DNA from 2 places in the Kitasatospora sp. NPDC001225 genome. Region 2 is predicted to be linked to the other one. Evidence: riboswitches for the same ligand, from Rfam matches in the RefSeq annotation. Region 2 holds a riboswitch; the other holds the start of a gene.
What was found. Region 2 has a riboswitch for cobalamin ahead of ACWDCZ_RS36010 (peptidase). Riboswitches for the same ligand answer to the same signal wherever they lie in the genome.
Positions count from the first base shown of each region.

Region 1: linked by a shared signal. The riboswitch ahead of ACWDCZ_RS35980 (CoA-acylating methylmalonate-semialdehyde dehydrogenase) and the one ahead of ACWDCZ_RS36010 (peptidase) in region 2 are both predicted to bind cobalamin.

Region 1 covers NZ_JBSFJC010000186.1:3,716-8,433, forward strand. Annotated here, with positions in the region: gene ACWDCZ_RS35960 (polysaccharide deacetylase family protein) at 1-152, shown strand, start outside; gene ACWDCZ_RS35965 (hypothetical protein) at 160-972, opposite strand; tRNA gene ACWDCZ_RS35970 (tRNA-Cys) at 1,179-1,249, shown strand; gene ACWDCZ_RS35975 (alcohol dehydrogenase catalytic domain-containing protein) at 1,370-2,413, shown strand; cobalamin riboswitch at 2,547-2,730, shown strand; gene ACWDCZ_RS35980 (CoA-acylating methylmalonate-semialdehyde dehydrogenase) at 2,941-4,440, shown strand; gene ACWDCZ_RS35985 (acyl-CoA dehydrogenase family protein) at 4,449-4,718, shown strand, end outside.
Region 2 covers NZ_JBSFJC010000187.1:197-4,914, reverse strand. Annotated here, with positions in the region: gene ACWDCZ_RS36020 (amidohydrolase) at 1-1,832, opposite strand, end outside; gene cobF (precorrin-6A synthase (deacetylating)) at 2,096-2,854, opposite strand; cobalamin riboswitch at 2,992-3,112, shown strand; gene ACWDCZ_RS36010 (peptidase) at 3,211-4,302, shown strand; gene ACWDCZ_RS36005 (flagellar hook-length control protein FliK) at 4,332-4,718, shown strand, end outside.

The DNA.
Region 1 (4,718 bases), on a different contig from region 2:
AGGCGGTGGCGCACACCGGGTACGGGTACGGGTGCGCGGTCAGCCCCGGTGTCCACGGCGGGGAGTTCGCGCTTCCCCGATGTTACGTCGGCGACCGGGACGGGCCGCTGCACCTGACCGCGAAGCTGGTGCGCGACCGCTGGCTGCGCTGACGGTCGGTCAGGGGGCGGTGGCGGCCGGCTCCAGGTGCAGCCAGGACTCGTGCCAGAGCAGGGCGCACCGCCGGTCGCAGCCGGTGGCGAGCGGCTCGCCACCGCAGCGCAGGCCGTCGAGGATGAACCAGCGCCCCCCGGTGGGGTGTTGCCACCAGGCGAGGGACCGGTGGCGCAGTTCGAGGGCGCTGTGACGGGTGCCGGTGTGCTGCTCCATCCCCGGCTGGAAGGGGACGCCGTGCAGGCGCCCGTCGGGGTCGAGGGTCGCGCGGATCTCCGCGAGGCCGCGCACGGTCGCCCACAGGGCGACGGGACGGGGGGCGGGGACCGGCGCGGGCGCGGGCTCCAGCCATTCGTCGCGGAACAGCAGGGCGCAGTCCAGCCCGCAGCCCTGGGCGCCGTCGGCGCCGTGGCAGGTGGCGCCGGCCAGGGCGACGGTGCCCGACAGGCGCCGTACCCGGTAGTGGTCGTCGATCATGCGGCGCACGATGCGCTCGACCTGGTAGACACCGCCGCAGAACGACCATTGGCTGCCGGTGAACCACAGGCCGCGGTGGCGGTCCTTGTCGTCGAGGGTGGCGCGCACCGCGGCCTCGTCCTTCACCCGGACCCAGTCCCCCTCGGCGAACCGGGAGGGCCGGCCGGGCGCCGGAACGTCGGCGCGGCGCTCGCGCAGGCCCTCGCGGGCGATCCTGGCGCGGCGCACGACGCCGAGTGGGGGAAGGTCGCGCAGGGGCAGGTTCTTGTACTGGCACCGGTTCGCGGCGGTTCCGCAGAGCGGCTCCGCGGTATGGGTGAACCGTGATTCCTCAACGGCCATCAGTGAAATCCCATCGGGTCGGAGATATCGGCACAGGCTAGCGCACCCGGTCTTTTACGCGCTGGCTCGTCGGACCCTACCGGCGCCATGTCGAAAGAAATAACACTAGACGCACTAAGAGCCCCATGGGGTGAAACATCGCCGTTCCCGGGGAATTCTGGTCAGGGTCCGTGTTCATGTGTGTGTAATGTTTCCATCGTTGTCGGGGTGGAGTGGCCGAGTGGCTAGGCGGCGGCTTGCAGGGCCGTTCAGATGGGTTCGATTCCTATCTCCACCTTTTACTTCCGAGTTCTTTCGAGAGCTTTCGAGTTCCTGTCGGGAGACGCGCCCGGAACAGGACGAGCGGTGCGGTCACCTGGGGCTCCGGGGGAACAATCACCCGGCGAAGGGATCGCTCATGTCCACCTCTCCCAGCGGCTCGGCCGCCCCGCTGCGCGCCGTCCAGGTCGCGGCACCGGGTGTGGCCCCCGAACTGGTCGAGGTCCCCTCGCGGGAACCCGGCCCGGGGGCCGTGCGGATCACCGTGGAGGCGTGCGGGGTCTGCCACTCCGACCTGCTCATCGCCGGCGGCCTGCTGCCCGGCAGCACCTTCCCGATCACCCCGGGGCACGAGATCGCCGGCCGCGTCGACGCCCTCGGCGAGGGCGTGGAGGGCTGGCGGGTCGGCGACCGGGTCGCGGTCGGCTGGTACGGCGGCAGCTGCGGGCACTGCGACGCCTGCCGGGCGGGCGACGGCCTGCACTGCGCACGGGTCGAGATCCCCGGCGTCGCCTATCCGGGCGGGTTCGCCGACTCCGTCGTCGTCCCGGCCGTGGCCCTGGCGGCGGTCCCGGACGAGCTCACCGCGGTCGAGGCGGCGCCGCTGGCCTGCGCGGGGGTGACGGTCTTCAACGCCCTGCGCCGCTCCGCCGCACGGCCCGGGGACACCGTCGCCATCCTGGGGATCGGCGGACTCGGCCACCTGGGCGTCCAGTTCGCCGAGAAGATGGGCTTCCGTACCGTCGCCATCGCCCGCGGCCAGGAGAAGGGGCCGCTCGCGCTCCGGCTCGGCGCCGCCCACTACATCGACAGCACCGCGGGCGATGTCGCCGAGGCCCTGCGGCAGTTGGGAGGTGCGAAGGTGGTCCTGTCCACCGTCACCAACGCGCCCGCCGTGGTGGCGACGATCGACGGGATCACCCGCCGGGGCGAGCTCGTCATGGTCGGACTCCCGGCGGAGCCGCTGGAGCTGAGCGCCCTGCAGTTGATCCAGGGCGACCGGAAGGTCTACGCGCACTCCTCGGGCATCGCGGTCGACACCCAGGACACGCTGCGCTTCGCGGCGCAGACGGGGGTGCGGGCCTGGGTCGAGGAGGTGCCGCTGGAGCGGACCGCGGCGGCGGTGGAGAAGATGGCGGCCAACCGGGCCCGCTTCCGGATGGTCGTCACCACCGGCCGCTGAGCGGCGGTCATCGGAGTCGGCCCTCGGAGCCGGTCCCTCGGGGCCGGCTCCCGGCGTGTCCGGGCAGGTGGACGGGGGTGAGCGGCCCTCCGGCGGCGCGGCGCGGGCGCGTACCCCTGGACTTACTAGGACGTCCAACTATATGGTCGACGGCAGGTCCGCGGTGTCAGGGAAGCCGGTGTGAGTCCGGCACGGTCCCGCCACTGTGACCGGGGAGTCCGTCCTCGCAGATGACGGCCACTGGCAGCCAGCCGGGAAGGCCTGAGGGCGTGCGGTGATCCGGGAGTCAGGATACCGGCCGCGGGTGGTTCGTGTTTTCCACGAGGATGGAGACGACACACATGACTCCGGGCTGCTTCCGTTCCACCGCGCCTGGCTGTCCCGTGCCGACGACCGCCAGGGCGCCCGCGTCCTGACGTACCGTCACACCGCCGTACGCCCGTGCCGAGGGGCGCACCACCGTGCGCCCGCCGACCGGCGGCGGCCTCCATTCCTCCTCTCCCCACCCCTGTCGAGAGTAGGAACCGATGGTCCGAGAACTGACCCACTTCATCGCCGGCAAGCCCACCGCCGGCACCTCCGGCCGCTTCGGCGACGTGTACGACCCCAACACCGGCCGGGTGCAGGCCAGGGTGCCCCTGGCGGGCCGCGCCGAGGTCGAGGCGGTGATCGCCGACGCCGAGCAGGCCCAGCCCGCGTGGGCCGCCTGGAACCCGCAGCGGCGGGCCCGCGTCCTGCTGCGGTTCCTCCAGCTCGTCGAGCAGGAGAAGGACGAGCTGGCCCGGCTGCTCTCCGCCGAGCACGGCAAGACCGTGGCCGACGCCCACGGCGACATCCAACGCGGCCTGGAGGTCGTGGAGTTCGCCGCCGGCATCCCGCACCTGCTGAAGGGCGAGTTCAGCGACAACGCCGGGACGGGCATCGACGTGTACTCGATGCGCCAGCCGCTCGGCGTGGTCGCGGGCATCACGCCGTTCAACTTCCCGGCGATGATCCCGCTCTGGAAGGCCGCGCCCGCGCTGGCCTGCGGAAACGCCTTCGTGCTCAAGCCCTCGGAGCGCGACCCCTCGGTACCGCTGCGGCTGGCCGAGCTGTTCCTGGAGGCCGGGCTGCCGCCGGGCGTGCTCAACGTCGTCAACGGCGACAAGGAGGCCGTGGACACCCTGCTGGAGGACCCGCGCGTCCAGGCGCTCGGCTTCGTCGGCTCCACGCCGATCGCCCAGTACGTGTACGCCACCGCCGCCGCGCACGGGAAGCGGGCGCAGTGCTTCGGCGGCGCCAAGAACCACCTGATCGTGATGCCGGACGCCGACCTCGACCAGGCGGCGGACGCGCTGATCGGGGCCGGGTACGGCTCGGCCGGGGAGCGCTGCATGGCCATCTCGGTGGCCGTCCCGGTGGGGGAGGCGACGGCGGACGCCCTGGTGGCGAAGCTGGTCGAGCGGATCGGCGCGCTCAAGGTCGGGCGCTCGGACGACCCGGCGGCGGACTTCGGACCGCTGGTCGGCGCCGACGCGCTGGCGCGGGTGCGCGGCTACCTGGACCTCGGGGTCGAGGAGGGCGCCGAACTCGTCGTCGACGGACGGGACTTCCGGCTGGCGGGGCACGAGGACGGCTACTTCCTCGGCGCCTCGCTGTTCGACCGGGTCACGCCCGGCATGCGGATCTACCGGGAGGAGATCTTCGGGCCGGTGCTCACCGTGGTGCGTGCCGCCGACTCCGAGGAGGCGCTGCGGCTGCCCAGCGAGCACGAGTTCGGCAACGGGGTGGCCATCTACACCCGGGACGGCGACACCGCCCGGGACTTCGCCCGGCGGGTGAACACCGGCATGGTCGGGGTCAACGTGCCGATCCCGGTGCCGATCGCCTACCACACCTTCGGCGGCTGGAAGCGCTCCGCGTTCGGCGACCTCAACCAGCACGGGCCGGACTCGATCCGCTTCTACACCCGCACCCGCACCGTCACCTCGCGCTGGCCCTCCGGGGCCAAGGAGGGCGCGAGCTTCACCATCCCGACGATGGGCTGAGGCGCGCCGTGCACACCCATCTGACCGACGACCAGCTCGCCATCGTCGCGACCACCCGGGACTTCGCCCGCGAGCACCTCGCCCCGCACGCCGTCGCGTGGGACCAGGCCAAGCACTTCCCGATCGACGTCCTGCGCAAGGCCGCCGACCTGGGCCTCGGCGGCGTCTACGTGCGGGAGGAGGCGGGCGGCTCGGAGCTCGGCCGCCAGGACGGCGTGCTCGTCTTCGAGGCGCTGGCGACCGGCTGCCCGTCCATCGCCGGCTACCTGTCGATCCAC
Region 2 (4,718 bases):
CGCGCGATCCGCCAGCGGTGGTGCAGCTCGGACTCGGCGACGGCCTCGCCGAGCAGCTCCGCCTGGCGGGCGCCCGTGCCGGGGGCGGGGCGGGCGGCCTGGTAGCCGCCGAAGTGGGCGACCGGGCTCCAGCCGGGGCTGACCGGCGGGAGCTCCTCGTCCATGCCCTCGTACTCGGCCGCGGCGTGGACGATCCGGCCGCCGACGACGGTCAGCACGGACTCGATGGACGGGATCTGCGGCTCCGGCACCGTGAAGTAGTCCTCGGACAGCACCGCCAGGTCCCCGTAACTTCCCGGCCGCAGCACGCCCTTGACGTCCTGCTCGCCGGTGAGGGCGGCGCCGGCCGTGGTGTACATCGCGAGCGCGGTCGCCCGGTCGACCCGGTTCTCCGGGGGCCGGATCGCCAGGCCGCCGACCGTGCGGCCGGAGACCAGCCAGTGCAGGGCGACCCAGGGGTTGTAGGAGGACACCCGGGTGGCGTCCGTGCCGGCGGCCACGGTCAGTCCGCGCGCCAGCATGGCGCGGACCGGCGGCGCCTCGGCGGCGGCAGCGGCGCCGTACCGGCGGGTGAACACCTCGCCCTGGAAGGACAGCCGGTTCTGGACGGAGAGCGAGCCGCCGAGCGCCGCGATCCGGTCCAGGCTGTCCGGGGAGACGGTCTCGGCGTGGTCGAAGAGCCACCGGTTCCCGGCGGGGAAGAGCCCCTCGGCGGCGAGCCCCTCGAACACCGCGAGGTCGCGCCGGATCGTCTCGTCGTACGTCGCGTGCAGCCGGAAGCCCCAGCCGTGCTCCGTGAGCAGGCGCACGGCCTTGGCGAACTCCCCTTCGTAGGCGTTCAGTTCGGGGCGCGGCTCGGCGAAGTTCTCGAAGTCGGCGGCGGCCCAGGTGAGGTTCTCGCCGGCGCCGTTCAGCCGCAGCCACTCGTCGCCGTCCCCGGGTCGGACCGTCTCGACCCAGCGGGTGAGGTCGTCCAGCTCCTGGCCGGGGGTCTGCGGGAACAGGTGGTAGGCGATGCGCAGCGAGAGCAGCCCCTCGCGGGCGAGTTCGGTCACCGTGGCGTAGTTCTCCGGGAAGCTCTGGAACCCGCCGGCGGCGTCGATCGCGGAGGTCAGCCCGAAGCGGTTCAGCTCGCGCAGGAAGTGCCGGGTGGACGTCCTGCGCTCCTCGCCCTCCGGTGTCGGGGCCTTGGCGAGCGTGGAGTAGAGGACCAGGGCGCTCGGGGCGGCCAGCAGCATGCCGTTGGGCTCGCCGCCGCGGCCCCGGACGATCTGGCCGCCCTTCGGGTCCGGGGTGTCGCGGGTGTAGCCGACGGCGCGCAGCGCGGCGCGGTTGAGGACCGCCGACTGGTAGAGGTGGAGGACGAAGACCGGGGTGTCCGGCGCCGCCTCGTTCAGCTCGGCGGGGGTCGGCAGCCGCCGCTCGGCGAACTGCTCCGCCGACCAGCCGCCGACGACCCGCACCCACTGCCCCCGGGGTGTCCGGGCGGCCTGCTCCCGCAGCATCGCCAGGCCCTGGCGCAGCGACCGCACGCCGTCCCAGCGCAGCTCCAGGACGTAGGTGAGGCCGCCGCGGATCACGTGCAGGTGCGCGTCGTTGAGGCCGGGCACCACGCGGCGGCCGAGCGCGTCGACCACCACCGTGGACGGGCCGACGGCCGGGGCGACGTCCGCGTCGTCCCCGACGGCCGTGATCAGGCCGTTCCGGATGGCGAGGGCGCCGGCCTGCGGGCGGCGGGCGTCCCCGGTGTGGATCCGGGCGTTGCGGACGACGACGTCGGCGGCGTGTTCGGTGACGTTTTCCGTGCGGGGGACCAGCCCGCCGACCGGCATTGCAGGCACCTCGACGGCCTCCAGTCATGGGTTCGGGCCGCCGCCCGGAGCGGGCGGCGGCGCGGCGCGGTCGAGCCGGACGAGCCCAAAAGGCCGTCCTGCTCGATTTCATGACGGAACGTTAGGCAGTGGCTCGGTGGCGGATTTGGCCCAGAGTGCACCGGCACCGGTCCGGGAGCGCACCGGCCGGGTGGAGTGACGGCCGGGCGCGAGGCCGGTGTCCGAGTGTCGGCCGGGGGGCGAACCGGGACGGCGCTCGCCGGTCAGCTCTCGGAGCGCCGCAGCAGGTAGGTGTCCATGATCCAGCCCTTGCGCGCGCGGGCCGACTCGCGCAACTCGCTGATCCGCGGGGCGGCTTCGGCCAGCGGCCCGGCGACGAGGATCTCGTCGGGGGTGCCGAGGTACGCGCCGTAGCGGATCTCCAGCCCCTCCGGGTCGATCCCGGTGAAGGCGGCGCGGCCGTCGAGCATCACCACGACGTCGTCCACGTCCTCGGGGAAGCCCTCGGCCAGTCGGCGGCCGGTGGTGATCTGCACCGGGCGGCCGACCCGGGTCAGCGTGGTGCGGTGGCGGGCGGCGAGCGCGGAGACGCTGCTGATGCCCGGGACCACCTCGTAGTCGAAGCCGACGGCGCCGCGGGCCAGGACGTCGTCCACCACGGCGATGACGCTGTCGTAGAGGCTCGGATCCCCCCAGACCAGGAACGCGCCCGTCTCGCCCTCACCGAGGTGCTCGGAGAGCAACTGCTCGACCAGGTCGGCCCGGCGGACGCGCCAGTCGTCCACGGCGGCCGCGTACGCGGGGGTGGTCCGGTCCCGCTCCGCGTCCGGCGCCTCGACCACCCGGTGGCCTGGCCGGCCGTGCTCGGCCAGCATCCGGCGGCGCAGCCGGATCAGGTCCTGCCGGTCCTCGTTCTTGTCGAGGATGAAGAAGACGTCCGTGCGGGCGAGCGCCTTGACCGCCTGCAGGGTGAGATGGTCGGGGTCGCCCGCGCCGATGCCGATGACGAAGATGTGCCGCATGGGAGGCATTCTGCCGTCCGGGACGCCCTGGTCGCGTCGGCGGCCGGGAGGGGCGCGTCGCGATGTCGGGCGGCGGCCACCGTGATGTCACGTTCGAACCCTTGACCGGATCTTTTCCGTATCGCCATGATGGGCCGTCATGTTGTGACTCCGCCGCTGGGGGAAGTCCGGTTCGAATCCGGCGCTGGCCCGCAACGGTAGGCCGCCGGCTCCTGGTCGGAGGCGAGCCCGAGTACCCGTCGGCGGAGGCGTGTCGTCCCTCCTCCCGTCGTGGTCCGCGGGCCGGAGCCCCGAGGGCCGCCCCGGCTGTCGCCGCCGCCCTCCGGGCCCCTGCGCCCGGGCCCGGAAAGGCCACCATGCCCACGCTCCGCCGCACCCTCGGTCTGCTCGCGATACCCGCCGTGGCGCTCGCCACCGCACTCCCGGCGGCCACCGCCGCCCACGCCGCGCCCGAGAACGCGACCGCCGCCGCGACCTCGTCCCCGACGGTCCGCCCCGACGCCGCCGCGGGCGGCTGGTTGGCCCGCCAGCTCGTCGACGGCGACCACTACGAGTCCGTCTTCAACGGCACCGCCTACCCCGACCAGGGCCTCACCATCGACGCCGTACTGGCCTTCGCCGCCTCGCGTGGCTCCGACGAGGCCGCCGCGAAGGCCACCGCCTGGCTGGCGAAGCCCGAGATCATCGGCGGCTACCTCGGCGACGGCACCACCGAGGCCTACGCGGGCGCGACCGCCAAGCTGCTGCTCGCCGTCGAGGTGCGCGGCGGGGACCCGACGGCCTTCGGCGGCGTCGACCTGCCGGCCCGCCTGCGTTCGCTGCAGACCGCCGAGGGCCGGTTCTCCGACCGCTCCCAGTGGGGCGACTACAGCAACGCCTTCGGCCAGTCCCTCGCCGTGATCGCCCTGCACCGCACGCCCGGTGACGCCCCGGCGGCGGCCGTGGACTTCCTGGCGAACAGCCAGTGCGCGGACGGCGGCTTCCCGCTCTCCTTCGGCCAGGCCGCCTGCACCAGCGACGCCGACGCCACCGCGCTCGCCGTCCAGGCCCTCGCCGCCACCGGGCGCGCCGCCAAAGCGAACACGGGCCTGGGCTGGCTCACCGCCCACCAGAACGCCGACGGCGGCTTCGCGGCCGCCGGGGCGACCGCCTCCAACGCCAACAGCACCGGCCTGGCCACTCAGGCGCTGCTCTCCGGCGGCCGCCTCGGCCCCGGCCTCAAGGCGTGGGGCCGGCTGGTGAAGCTCCAGCAGGGCTGTTCCGCCGACCCGGCGGTCCGCGGTGCCGTCGCCTACGACGCGACCGGCTTCAACGCGGGCACCGGCGCCCGGGCCACGGCGCAGGCCGTCCTCGGCCTCGCGGGCACCCCGCTGTCCACGCTCTCCGCCTCCGGGGCCGCCCCCGACGCCCCGACCCAGGCCTGCCCGCCGGTTCCGGCCACGCGCTGAACCACGCTGACACCGCGAGGAGTTCACCGATGAGCGACACCCCCACCCCGGCCCGCCCGGCCCGCCGTACGCTCGGGTCGATCGCCGCCGCGGCGGCCCTCACCGCCGGCCTGCTCGGCGTCTCCGCCGTCCAGGCCCCGCAGGCGCGGGCGGCCGCCTGCGGCGGCACCACCGGCGTCACCGTCGTGGTCGACTTCACCGCCGTCGGCGGCGGCATCCAGACCGGCTGCGCGCCCGGCGACCCGGCCAGCGGCCTGGCCGCGCTCACCGGCGCCGGATTCTCGTACGCCTTCCACCCGCGCTACCCGGGCTTCGTCTGCACCATCAACGCCCTGCCGACGACCTGCACCAACCCGACCGGCAGCGCCTACTGGTCGTACTGGCACGCCCAGCACGGCGGCCCCTGGTCGTACAGC